DNA from 3 places in the Paenibacillus sp. FSL H8-0282 genome. Region 2 is predicted to be linked to each of the others. Evidence: riboswitches for the same ligand, from Rfam matches in the RefSeq annotation. Region 2 holds a riboswitch; each other region holds the start of a gene.

Region 1 (3,284 bases), 1.6 Mb from region 2:
CTGTTGACAGACAAACTAGGTATTCAAGTCTTGATCTCCAAGGTGCTGGTTACCTTTATCACGGTGATCATCAATTTCTTTGGAAGTCGTAAATGGGTATTTTAAACATTAATTTCAGGCAGAAGGAGTTGCTATGCTTAAAGGCAAGTAGCTTTTTCTGCTTGATTTGTATATAACCATAGAAACAATATACGGAGGCGAATAACATTGCGTAAATTCTCCTATCTACTCATACTGGCTGGGATACTTATCATGTTATATCCGACAGCTAACGAATGGTACAACGACAGGCAGCAGGAGAAGTTATTAGAAACGGCTGAACTAAGCACTGCCGATAGTACTCCCCAGTCAGATCTGAGGAGCAGGTATGCTGAAGTTACTCAGCTGTTAGCAGAGGAATCGGTTCTGGATGCCCAAGCACAGCCCCAACCCCAAGAGACAGAAAAGCCTGAACCGGAGATTGAAGTCGGTGGCAAAGTAATCGCACTAATTGAAATCGATAAGATTGATTTGAAGCTGCCTGTATTAGAAGGGGCTACAAAAGCTAATATGAAACATGCTGCAGCCCATATGAAAGAAACGGCACCCCTTGGAGAGATCGGGAATGCTGCAATCGCGGCGCATCGGGCTCGAACTACGGGTCGTTTGTTTAACAGATTGAATGAGGTTGTTGTGGGGGATGTTATCACGGTAAAGACTAGTGATCAGGTGTTTAACTATGAGGTATACGATATTTCTGTTGTAGATCCGAGTGATGTCTCCGTTCTTGACGGGAATGACAAGGATAAGATTCTTACTCTGATTACATGTGATCCGCTAGTGAATCCAACGCATCGTCTGATTGTTCATGCCAAATTAACAAAAGGAGAATAGTGAATGACAAGAAAACACAAATACCGGGAGATATTTATAAAATAATGGGTAATCTAGTAAATTAGGTCTTGTTCACAACTATAAATATGATAGTATTATACTATGAAAGCTAAACACGATAACGGCAAACCTTCCGAAAGGTAGGGACGCAAAGCTAAAGGGCCTTTTCCCGAAAGGATGGCAGCCAGCTACCGAATGAAGAGGCTTTTTTTGTTTGTTTCAAATGGATTCTATCAATTATATCTAGTAAAGCTAGAACAGATAGAGCTTATACGATAACGGCAAACCTATCGAAAGGTAGGGACGCAAAGCTAAAGGGCCTTCCCGAAAGGATGGCAGCCAGCTACCGAAAGGAGTTTTATCCGTGAAAAAGGTTTATTTTATGCTGGTGGCGTTGTTCGTCCTAATGACTTCAGTTCCGGTAAGTACAGCTCAAGCTGCAAGTGCAGATGCCAGCTGGTTGATTACATCCAAAGTGGCTCAAGGTGTTATTGGTATTAACTATGATATTCCGAAAGATAAAAGAATCAAACTCATGATCACCAAAGATAACAGCAGCTATACATATAACTTGTATGCTTCTGGACAAGCTGAGGACTTCCCTTTGCAACAAGGAAATGGGACTTATAAGGTTTCTGTTCTGGAGAATACAACCGGCAATAAATACAAAGCGTTATATTCCGAAGTAGTAGACGTAACCATGAGTGACTCGAATTCCGTATATTTGGGCTCCGTACAGAATGTGAAATGGAGTTCTTCTGATAAAGCGATTGTCAAAGCTAAACAATTAGTACAAGGCAAAACAACAGACGAAGAGAAAGTTAAAGCGATCTATAACTATGTAGTTGCGAATGTACAATATGATTACTCTCTTGCTAATAGTGTAACTACTGATTATATTCCAAGCATCGATAAGACATTGACTACTAAAAAAGGGATTTGCTATGATTACGCTTCTCTTTTTGCCGCAATGCTGCGGAGTGTAGATGTTCCTGCTAAGTTGGTAATGGGGAATACAAGCTACGTTACGCAATATCATGCCTGGAACGAAGTGTTGCTTAATGGGAAGTGGGTTACCATTGATACTACAGTGGATGCAGGACTTTCAAAGAGTGATAAGAAAACCGATTTAATTAAAGCCTCAAGCAAATATACTGCGGCAAAATACTATTAAGTTCGTCGCTAGAAACATAACTCTATTAAATAAACAACTAGCTTAATTATTTAGCTAGTTGTTTATTTTTATATTAGGGGTTGCTTTTCTATTAATAGTTGGGGTATTATAGGTAAGCGTTGTTAGACAGCGTACAGGCGATACAGACGAGGCTGATAAAAAGCTTCGAAAAATAAAACTTGCATTTCTGAAAACAACATGATATATTATAAGAGTTGCTGCTGAGACATTAAATGGCGCCAACGAGAACTTGATCTTTGAAAACTGAACAACGAGTGAGTAGGAAATCACGTAAGTGAAATCCAAAACTAGAGAATTAATTTTCTCGTCAGATGTTTCAAAATGAGCATATCGCTCTTTTCAATACTAATTGGAGAGTTTGATCCTGGCTCAGGACGAACGCTGGCGGCGTGCCTAATACATGCAAGTCGAGCGGAGTCACTTTGAAAGCTTGCTTTCAAAGTGACTTAGCGGCGGACGGGTGAGTAACACGTAGGCAACCTGCCCTTCAGACTGGGATAACTACCGGAAACGGTAGCTAATACCGGATAATTTCTTTTTTCTCCTGAGAGAAGAATGAAAGACGGAGCAATCTGTCACTGAGGGATGGGCCTGCGGCGCATTAGCTAGTTGGTGGGGTAACGGCCCACCAAGGCGACGATGCGTAGCCGACCTGAGAGGGTGAACGGCCACACTGGGACTGAGACACGGCCCAGACTCCTACGGGAGGCAGCAGTAGGGAATCTTCCGCAATGGGCGAAAGCCTGACGGAGCAACGCCGCGTGAGTGATGAAGGTTTTCGGATCGTAAAGCTCTGTTGCCAGGGAAGAACGTCCGGTAGAGTAACTGCTACCGGAGTGACGGTACCTGAGAAGAAAGCCCCGGCTAACTACGTGCCAGCAGCCGCGGTAATACGTAGGGGGCAAGCGTTGTCCGGAATTATTGGGCGTAAAGCGCGCGCAGGCGGCTATTTAAGTCTGGTGTTTAAACCTTGGGCTCAACCTGAGGTCGCACTGGAAACTGGGTGGCTTGAGTACAGAAGAGGAAAGTGGAATTCCACGTGTAGCGGTGAAATGCGTAGATATGTGGAGGAACACCAGTGGCGAAGGCGACTTTCTGGGCTGTAACTGACGCTGAGGCGCGAAAGCGTGGGGAGCAAACAGGATTAGATACCCTGGTAGTCCACGCCGTAAACGATGAGTGCTAGGTGTTAGGGGTTTCGATACCCTTGGTGCCG
Region 2 (3,284 bases):
ATACCATTCCGGAGATTCGAATTGAAAAAAATGCTGGTAGCTTTCGGAAAGATCTCCTTTCAAATTCCAACCCCCAGTGATTGTTTGATCATCTATAACCAACTGAGCGGTATTATAGTGGACAATTCCTTTTTTAAGCGAATCATTTTCATCTATTAGAATTTGGATATCCAAAGGGGTAACCACTAGCTGATCTAAGGTTATACCGGTCTTTTCTTGAAATTCAGGACTGTTATACAGTTTCTTAGTGTAAATCGCCTCACTTGCTTTTTTTCCATCTGCGTTAAAATCGAACTTCCACGTACCTGAAAATCGTTTCGCTTCTTCAATGTAACTAAAATGAAGACTAGCTTCCTTCCAATCTGATTCAGTTATATTGAAAACCTGTTCAATAAATAAATCCGATCCTTCGTTAGGCATGATGGTTGGAATTGCTTCATTCTTTTGACCACCAGTACTAACTACCAAATGTGGATTACCCCGTCCTAAGTCAGATGGTGATGCAGCGACTTTGTAACGGATAATGGTTTGATTGGAAACCTGTCGAACGGATTCGATTTGAATGCTTGGATATTGCTTAACTCCAGTATCGATAGTATCCCCTGCTTGATGATTAGATTGTAAGGGAATATTCTGATCACGGTAAAAAATGAGATTCCGTGCTTCAAACCTGTAGTCCTTTTTATCATCCTTTAATGTATCAGGTGTCTCATATACTCCAATGAGTTTCTGGCTTTCAGGATCGTATTCTAAATAACCGTATACCTTTGCCTTGGCACCGGATTCATTAGTCATGATGTTTTCCTCTGTAGCAAATCCAGTATATTTGGATAGATCAGATTTAGTATCAAGTGATAACAGCATTTTCATTTTTTCTCCATCAGTTACAACACCGTTCAAATTCATTGTTACTCCTGAACTGGAAGTTTGAAGATTATACTGTTGACCGATGCCGTTATTTAATGCATTGCTCACACTTCGACCACCAATTTTATCCCAATTAATCGTCATACTAGCGAATACAGGAATGGCTACAAGTAAGAGGCAAGAGAAGACAATACTGATAGGAATAACCTTTTTATTAGACCTAGGAGTATTCTGGGAGGCATGCAGATTTCTTTGACGTGTATAAGCTTCTTGTTCTATGGCAGTCCACATCAAATCATAATCCGGTCGGGGAATATGTTTATCTTTTTCAATATACAGACTCATTACTATTCAGCTCCTTTAGTTGGGTTCCACCCATTCTATTTAGTATTTTAAGTCCCTTGTTCAGTCTGGATTTTACAGTTCCTTCGGGTATGCTCATAACTTTAGAGATCTCGGGTACAGTCAATTCGTTTATAAAACGAAGGACTACTACCATTCTGATTTTGTCGGGAAGCTGACTGTATAACCCTTGTAATTCTTTTTTAGTTTCCTGTCGATCCAAACGTTTTTCTACAGGGTTTGATTCCTCAGACCTGGATAGTAAATAATTACGTACTTCTTTCATCCACCCCGTCTTACGCCTTTTGATCACACTGTTGCACTCATTCGAAGCAATTCGTAAAATCCAAGCTTTCAAGTTTCTTACCTTCGACTTATCCGCTAATATAACTTTTACAAATACCTCTTGGGAAATATCCTCCGCATCTGCCTGATTTTTCATTAAGTAGTAACAAAAATAATATACTTGTTCTTTATAGAGCTCGAAAATTTCCCGGTCACTCATTTTGCTGCACCCCCTGTCTTTACTGTTCTCATTAATAAGACTTATAAGCGTATGTAATCGTTCATTTTTCATTTTGATTGTAGTATTTCTTCTGAGTATCATAGCGAATTCGAATGGAAGATAAGTCGTTTACAGGTAATTATAACCATGATAAAATTAGCGGTGGGACATGCGTCCGTAATCTATTAAAACTAATTGAATGTCCGCGTTAAAGGTAAAATCATCGAAAGATGATGACACAAAGCCATGGGTCTAAAGCCTTTCGACAGAAGGAAATGATCGCCAGGCCGCCATAGGGATGTCTTATGAAGCATAAAGGATAGCTCTAAGAATATGTAGTCTATTTTGAGCTCTTTTATTATTTCGACCTATACGGCGTTACATTATCGCAAGGGGCCGAAAGGGGAAGTACATGAACAGTTTTTTCAAAACAATAGGTACTAGTTTGGCAGTAGGTGCTTTATTGCTGTCCGGAACGATCGGATGGATGTCTAATCCAGGAGTAGTGTCAGCAGCTACCTCAACAGTAGTAACCGCGGATCAGATGATCAGCAAAGTAACGGCAGCCTCCAAAGCAATAAAGAATTTCCATCTGGATGTGACCAAAAAACAGGATATTCAAAGCGGCGGGGTGCGTATCAGCAACACCAACACTCTGAAGCTGGATATCAACCGTCTGCCGAATTTTGCCGCAGCAGGCACTGTCGCTAGTAGTCTTTTAGAAACATCGTACAGTCTATATGCCAATGACAAGGAGTTTTACTATCTTGTAGACGGAAGTGAACTGATCGATGAATCTGAAGATGAAGGTTACGACGATGACGGGGAGCCAATCGATCCTGATGCACAATATTGGCTTGGACTGGAGAAAACGGAATGGGATGCCTTTTACTCTAAAGGCCAATACGATCCTGTTTCCATGCTTGATTCGGTCAAAAGTTATAAAAAATCCATGAAAGTCAGCACTGCTGGCGCACAAACAGTCTTACAATTCACGGTAACCGATCCGACAGCAGCTAAGGGGATAATCAAACTCTATGACCAGGAGAACCTCTGGGATGGAGAGACAGTTCAACCCAAAAGCGTAACGTGGAAATTATTCGTCAATACTAAGACCTGGCAAACGGAAAAGCTGATAGTCGATCTGAGTTATGTGCTGGTAAGTGATGGAGCCAAAGATACATACACCACGAAAATCGAAGCTAAATATTCCAAAAATAATAAAGGTGCAGCCATTGTAAAACCGGCCGAACTAGAATAATAAGGACGATTCATAACGAGCGAAAAGCGCTGTTCAGCGGAACAGCGCTTTTTGTTGTATCCAACAGCAGTTCTTTATTAGTTGACAAGAATAAATCATTGCTGTAATTTATATGTATGCGCATGTATATAATAATTTATCTAAATATAATTTAATGAAAGTTGGGAAAAAGATGATAGCACTAGACACAGCATTAACTTTTCGCAGAGGGCTGACATTAAAAAACCGAGTGGTTATGGCTCCAATGACCACGCGAATGAGCTTTTATGACGGTGTAGTAACACAAGATGAATTGAAATACTATTCGCT
Region 3 (3,284 bases), 1.2 Mb from region 2:
ACTGTCTCTTTAGCTTGACTAGCACTTTCCCACATCAAGCGGACTCTCGCATCGCCTTCATTCTCGTAATACTCCACCTTGATATCATATAGCTGGCCAGCCTTCAGCGTTATAATGCCCTTACGCTCAGTACCACTTTGCTTAGTCCAACTATCAATCACGGATTCCCCATTCACCCAGACACGGATACCATCATCTGAGGTAGTGTAAAATGTATATTGCTCATTATATAATGACTTAATTTTACCGCTCCAACGTATGGAGAACCGATCAATCCCGAGGGCGGCATCCGGCGAGCCTTGCCGCCAATTGAAATCGATTATTGCATCAGTTCTGTTAAGAGCTGCTGCTCCCGACAATTGCATGTTGTTGTAATACTCTCCTGCAAGCCCCTTCGCGAGAGGAATTGCTGCCTCCCCCTCTTCTTCAGAAGGTGCCGGCGCTGGTGCGGCGCTAGGTGTCGGTGCCAGACCAGTATTTAATTTATCTCTGGTCAGGGTATAGTTGCTATTCATAAATGTTTTGATTGTGTCTGCACTGTTATTCTCGTAAAGCATTTTTCCCCAGCTCATCATATACGTCCATTTACTTTGCGATTGCTGAAGCTTCTCCAGATTAGGCATTTCACCATTTTCCCCGATCGCAATCGGTTTGCCTGCGGCTAGACTCAATAAGCTGTCATAGTATTTTTGCTGGTAATCATTTTCGTATATATCTGCTGCCAGAATATCTACTTTATCAGCACCTGGATAAGTTAGCGCATAAGGATCTGACCAAACATTGGGAGCATTCGGACTCCACACCCATAACAAATTATTTAATTTATGAACGTTAACAAAACGGTCATACATAATATTCCATAGTTTAGAAAAGTTATTTTTCTTCCCCCACCAGAACCAGTTCCCGTTCATTTCATGATAGGGTCTCCAAAGCACCGGAACATTGGCATCGCGCAAGCTTTTTAAAGAGACGGCCACCTTATCAAGCTCAGCGATCAGATTGTTATATTGCTTGGTACCCGGTGTAACGTAACTATCGAACTCACTCTGGCTAAGTGTTTTTTTCACATTATCCCAGTCATAAGAGGTGCCCGGCAGGTTAGCATGAAAAGTCATAGCTACGATCCCGCCCGCTTTATTCCAGTTGATGGCGCTGTTCACCACATTTTGACGTTGCCAAGCCATCGTTGCTTCGGACTGGCCACTGATCGCACCCATTTCATAACCGTGAAGAGCCGCATATTGTCCGCTGGTTCCCTTCAGCATATTGTTAATTTCATCTGGACTTTCTAAATAGTCATGTTGACCGGCAATAATACCTTTTCCTGAGATCGAGTAAAAATAGTTAAGCAGCTTTACGGCTTCAGGTGAGGCACCTGGGGTAACTGGCGTTCCAGAATTTGAAGCAGCTATGACAACAGACGGCGAAATTCCAACAGCAAGCGGAAGTGCAGTCAGAAACAGGACGAGTGACAGAAATGCACCAAACAATCGATACGTACGGTAAGCTTTCAAAATAATCTCCCTTTCGGTAGCCAGGCTGCCACTCTTTCGAAGGCCCTATAGCTTTGCGTCCCTACCTTTCGATAGGTTTGCCTTTTCAATTTAAGAGAAATAATCTCTCTTACCGTAAGTATCGACGACAATTAATGATATATTTAGTGTTTTTATGACTTTTTTTGATAATTGAGTCAATTTACCTGTTTCAAGAAATTTTGAATTGGTTAAATAGATAGGTTAGACCTATGAAATGAATTGTTGTAGTTCTATATCATTCCAGTCTAAAGTAATACGTATGTTATCTTCTTCTACTAATTCAGACCCCGTCTGTACCTCTATAAACTCAACATCCGTCAAAGCAAGGATCGCGTGCTTCGTTCCTTCCGGTATACGTACCACGTCCCCAGCCTTCACATTATGTTTTTTCTCATTCAGCACAATACTTGCTTCGCCGCTGACGATTGTCCAAATTTCACTACGCTTGCGATGTAATTGATAGCTGATATTATTCCCCTCGGATATAAAAATCCGTTTGGTCAGCACTTCATTGCCTTCATCATATTTCACATAATCAATAACTTTGTAATGACCCCAACGGCGTTCCTCGTACATCGGTCTTTGTTCAAAGGTCTTCAGCACTTCTTTAATCCGTGGGCTCTCAGCTTTATGGGTAACTAGAATCCCATCCGGGCTAGCCGCAATGATCAGATCCTTCGCACCAATTACCGTAATCGGAATGTCCAGCTCATTAATCAAGCAAGTCCCCTCAGAATCCGCCGTCACAAAACCTTTTCCTACATGCTTGCTGCTCATTTCCTCTGTCAGCGTATTCCACGTTCCAAGATCCTTCCAGAATCCATCATACGGCTGCACCACAATATGTTTTTCTTTCTCCACCACTTCATAATCAAAGCTGATGGAAGACAATAGCTTATACTGCTTCTGCAATTCTTCATATCCTAAAGGCAACCCTTTACGCTGCAAAATATCTAACAAGTACCCTAAGCGGAAGGCAAACACTCCGCAATTCCACAAGGCATTTTGTTCGATGAGCTGTTCTGCTTGTATGCGGTCTGGTTTCTCTTGAAAGTGACTCACCTTCATAAAACCATTTTCCCCCGCCTCTTCGGTGGTAGGAATAATATATCCGTATTTCTCTGAGGCATGTTCAGGAACAACACCCATTAGAGCCAGATTTGCTCCACTTTCCAGCATGGTCTCCTCAAGCATAGCTATGGTATCGAAAAAGGATGCTTCTACATAAGGGTCAACAGGCAATATTGCTACCGTCTCCGCTGGAGAAACACCTGCCACTGAATAAAGATAGGTAGCTGTTAAGGCGATAGCCGGAAAAGTATCCCGACGCTCCGGTTCAACGATAATCGGCACATGACTTCCCAGTTGGCTTTGTATCATTTCTACTTGGCCGCGGCCGGTGGCCAGATAAGATGATTCTGCCATCCCTGCTTCCTCCAACTGTCTCCAGACACGTTGTACCATGGATTCTGGTTCACCTTGAGGGCTTTCAAGTACCTTTAGAAATTGCTTTGAACGTGAGTCGTTGGACAACGGCCATAACCGTTTACCTGAACCGCCTGATAGAAGTACCATTTTCATAGAATGAACCCTCCTTGAATTATGGAAATCGAGCATATTTGAATTGTTATCAAAACGTCAGCTTCCACTTAGCCTTATTTCGAGCGGATGCACTAAAAAAATTTGTTAGGTAGAAACCACTCCAAGGGATTTTGGACTTCCGATCGCTGTTATCCTCAGATTTCCTTA

What was found. Region 2 has a riboswitch for cyclic di-GMP ahead of NST94_RS10185 (DUF6612 family protein). Riboswitches for the same ligand answer to the same signal wherever they lie in the genome.
Region 1: another riboswitch for cyclic di-GMP. It lies ahead of NST94_RS03210 (transglutaminase-like domain-containing protein); the one in region 2 lies ahead of NST94_RS10185 (DUF6612 family protein).
Region 3: another riboswitch for cyclic di-GMP. It lies ahead of NST94_RS04810 (glycosyl hydrolase); the one in region 2 lies ahead of NST94_RS10185 (DUF6612 family protein).

The regions. Positions count from the first base shown of each region.
Region 1 covers NZ_CP150146.1:733,363-736,646, forward strand. The annotation lists gene NST94_RS03200 (GtrA family protein) at 1-105, shown strand, start outside; gene NST94_RS03205 (class D sortase) at 208-873, shown strand; cyclic di-GMP riboswitch class I at 987-1,069, shown strand; cyclic di-GMP riboswitch class I at 1,144-1,224, shown strand; gene NST94_RS03210 (transglutaminase-like domain-containing protein) at 1,238-2,047, shown strand; rRNA gene NST94_RS03215 (16S ribosomal RNA) at 2,415-3,284, shown strand, end outside.
Region 2 covers NZ_CP150146.1:2,363,187-2,366,470, forward strand. The annotation lists gene NST94_RS10175 (DUF4179 domain-containing protein) at 1-1,212, opposite strand, end outside; gene NST94_RS10180 (RNA polymerase sigma factor) at 1,196-1,714, opposite strand; cyclic di-GMP riboswitch class I at 1,918-2,009, shown strand; gene NST94_RS10185 (DUF6612 family protein) at 2,127-2,975, shown strand; gene NST94_RS10190 (NADH-dependent flavin oxidoreductase) at 3,130-3,284, shown strand, end outside.
Region 3 covers NZ_CP150146.1:1,125,038-1,128,321, reverse strand. The annotation lists gene NST94_RS04810 (glycosyl hydrolase) at 1-1,514, opposite strand, end outside; cyclic di-GMP riboswitch class I at 1,527-1,606, opposite strand; gene NST94_RS04805 (sugar phosphate nucleotidyltransferase) at 1,743-3,116, opposite strand.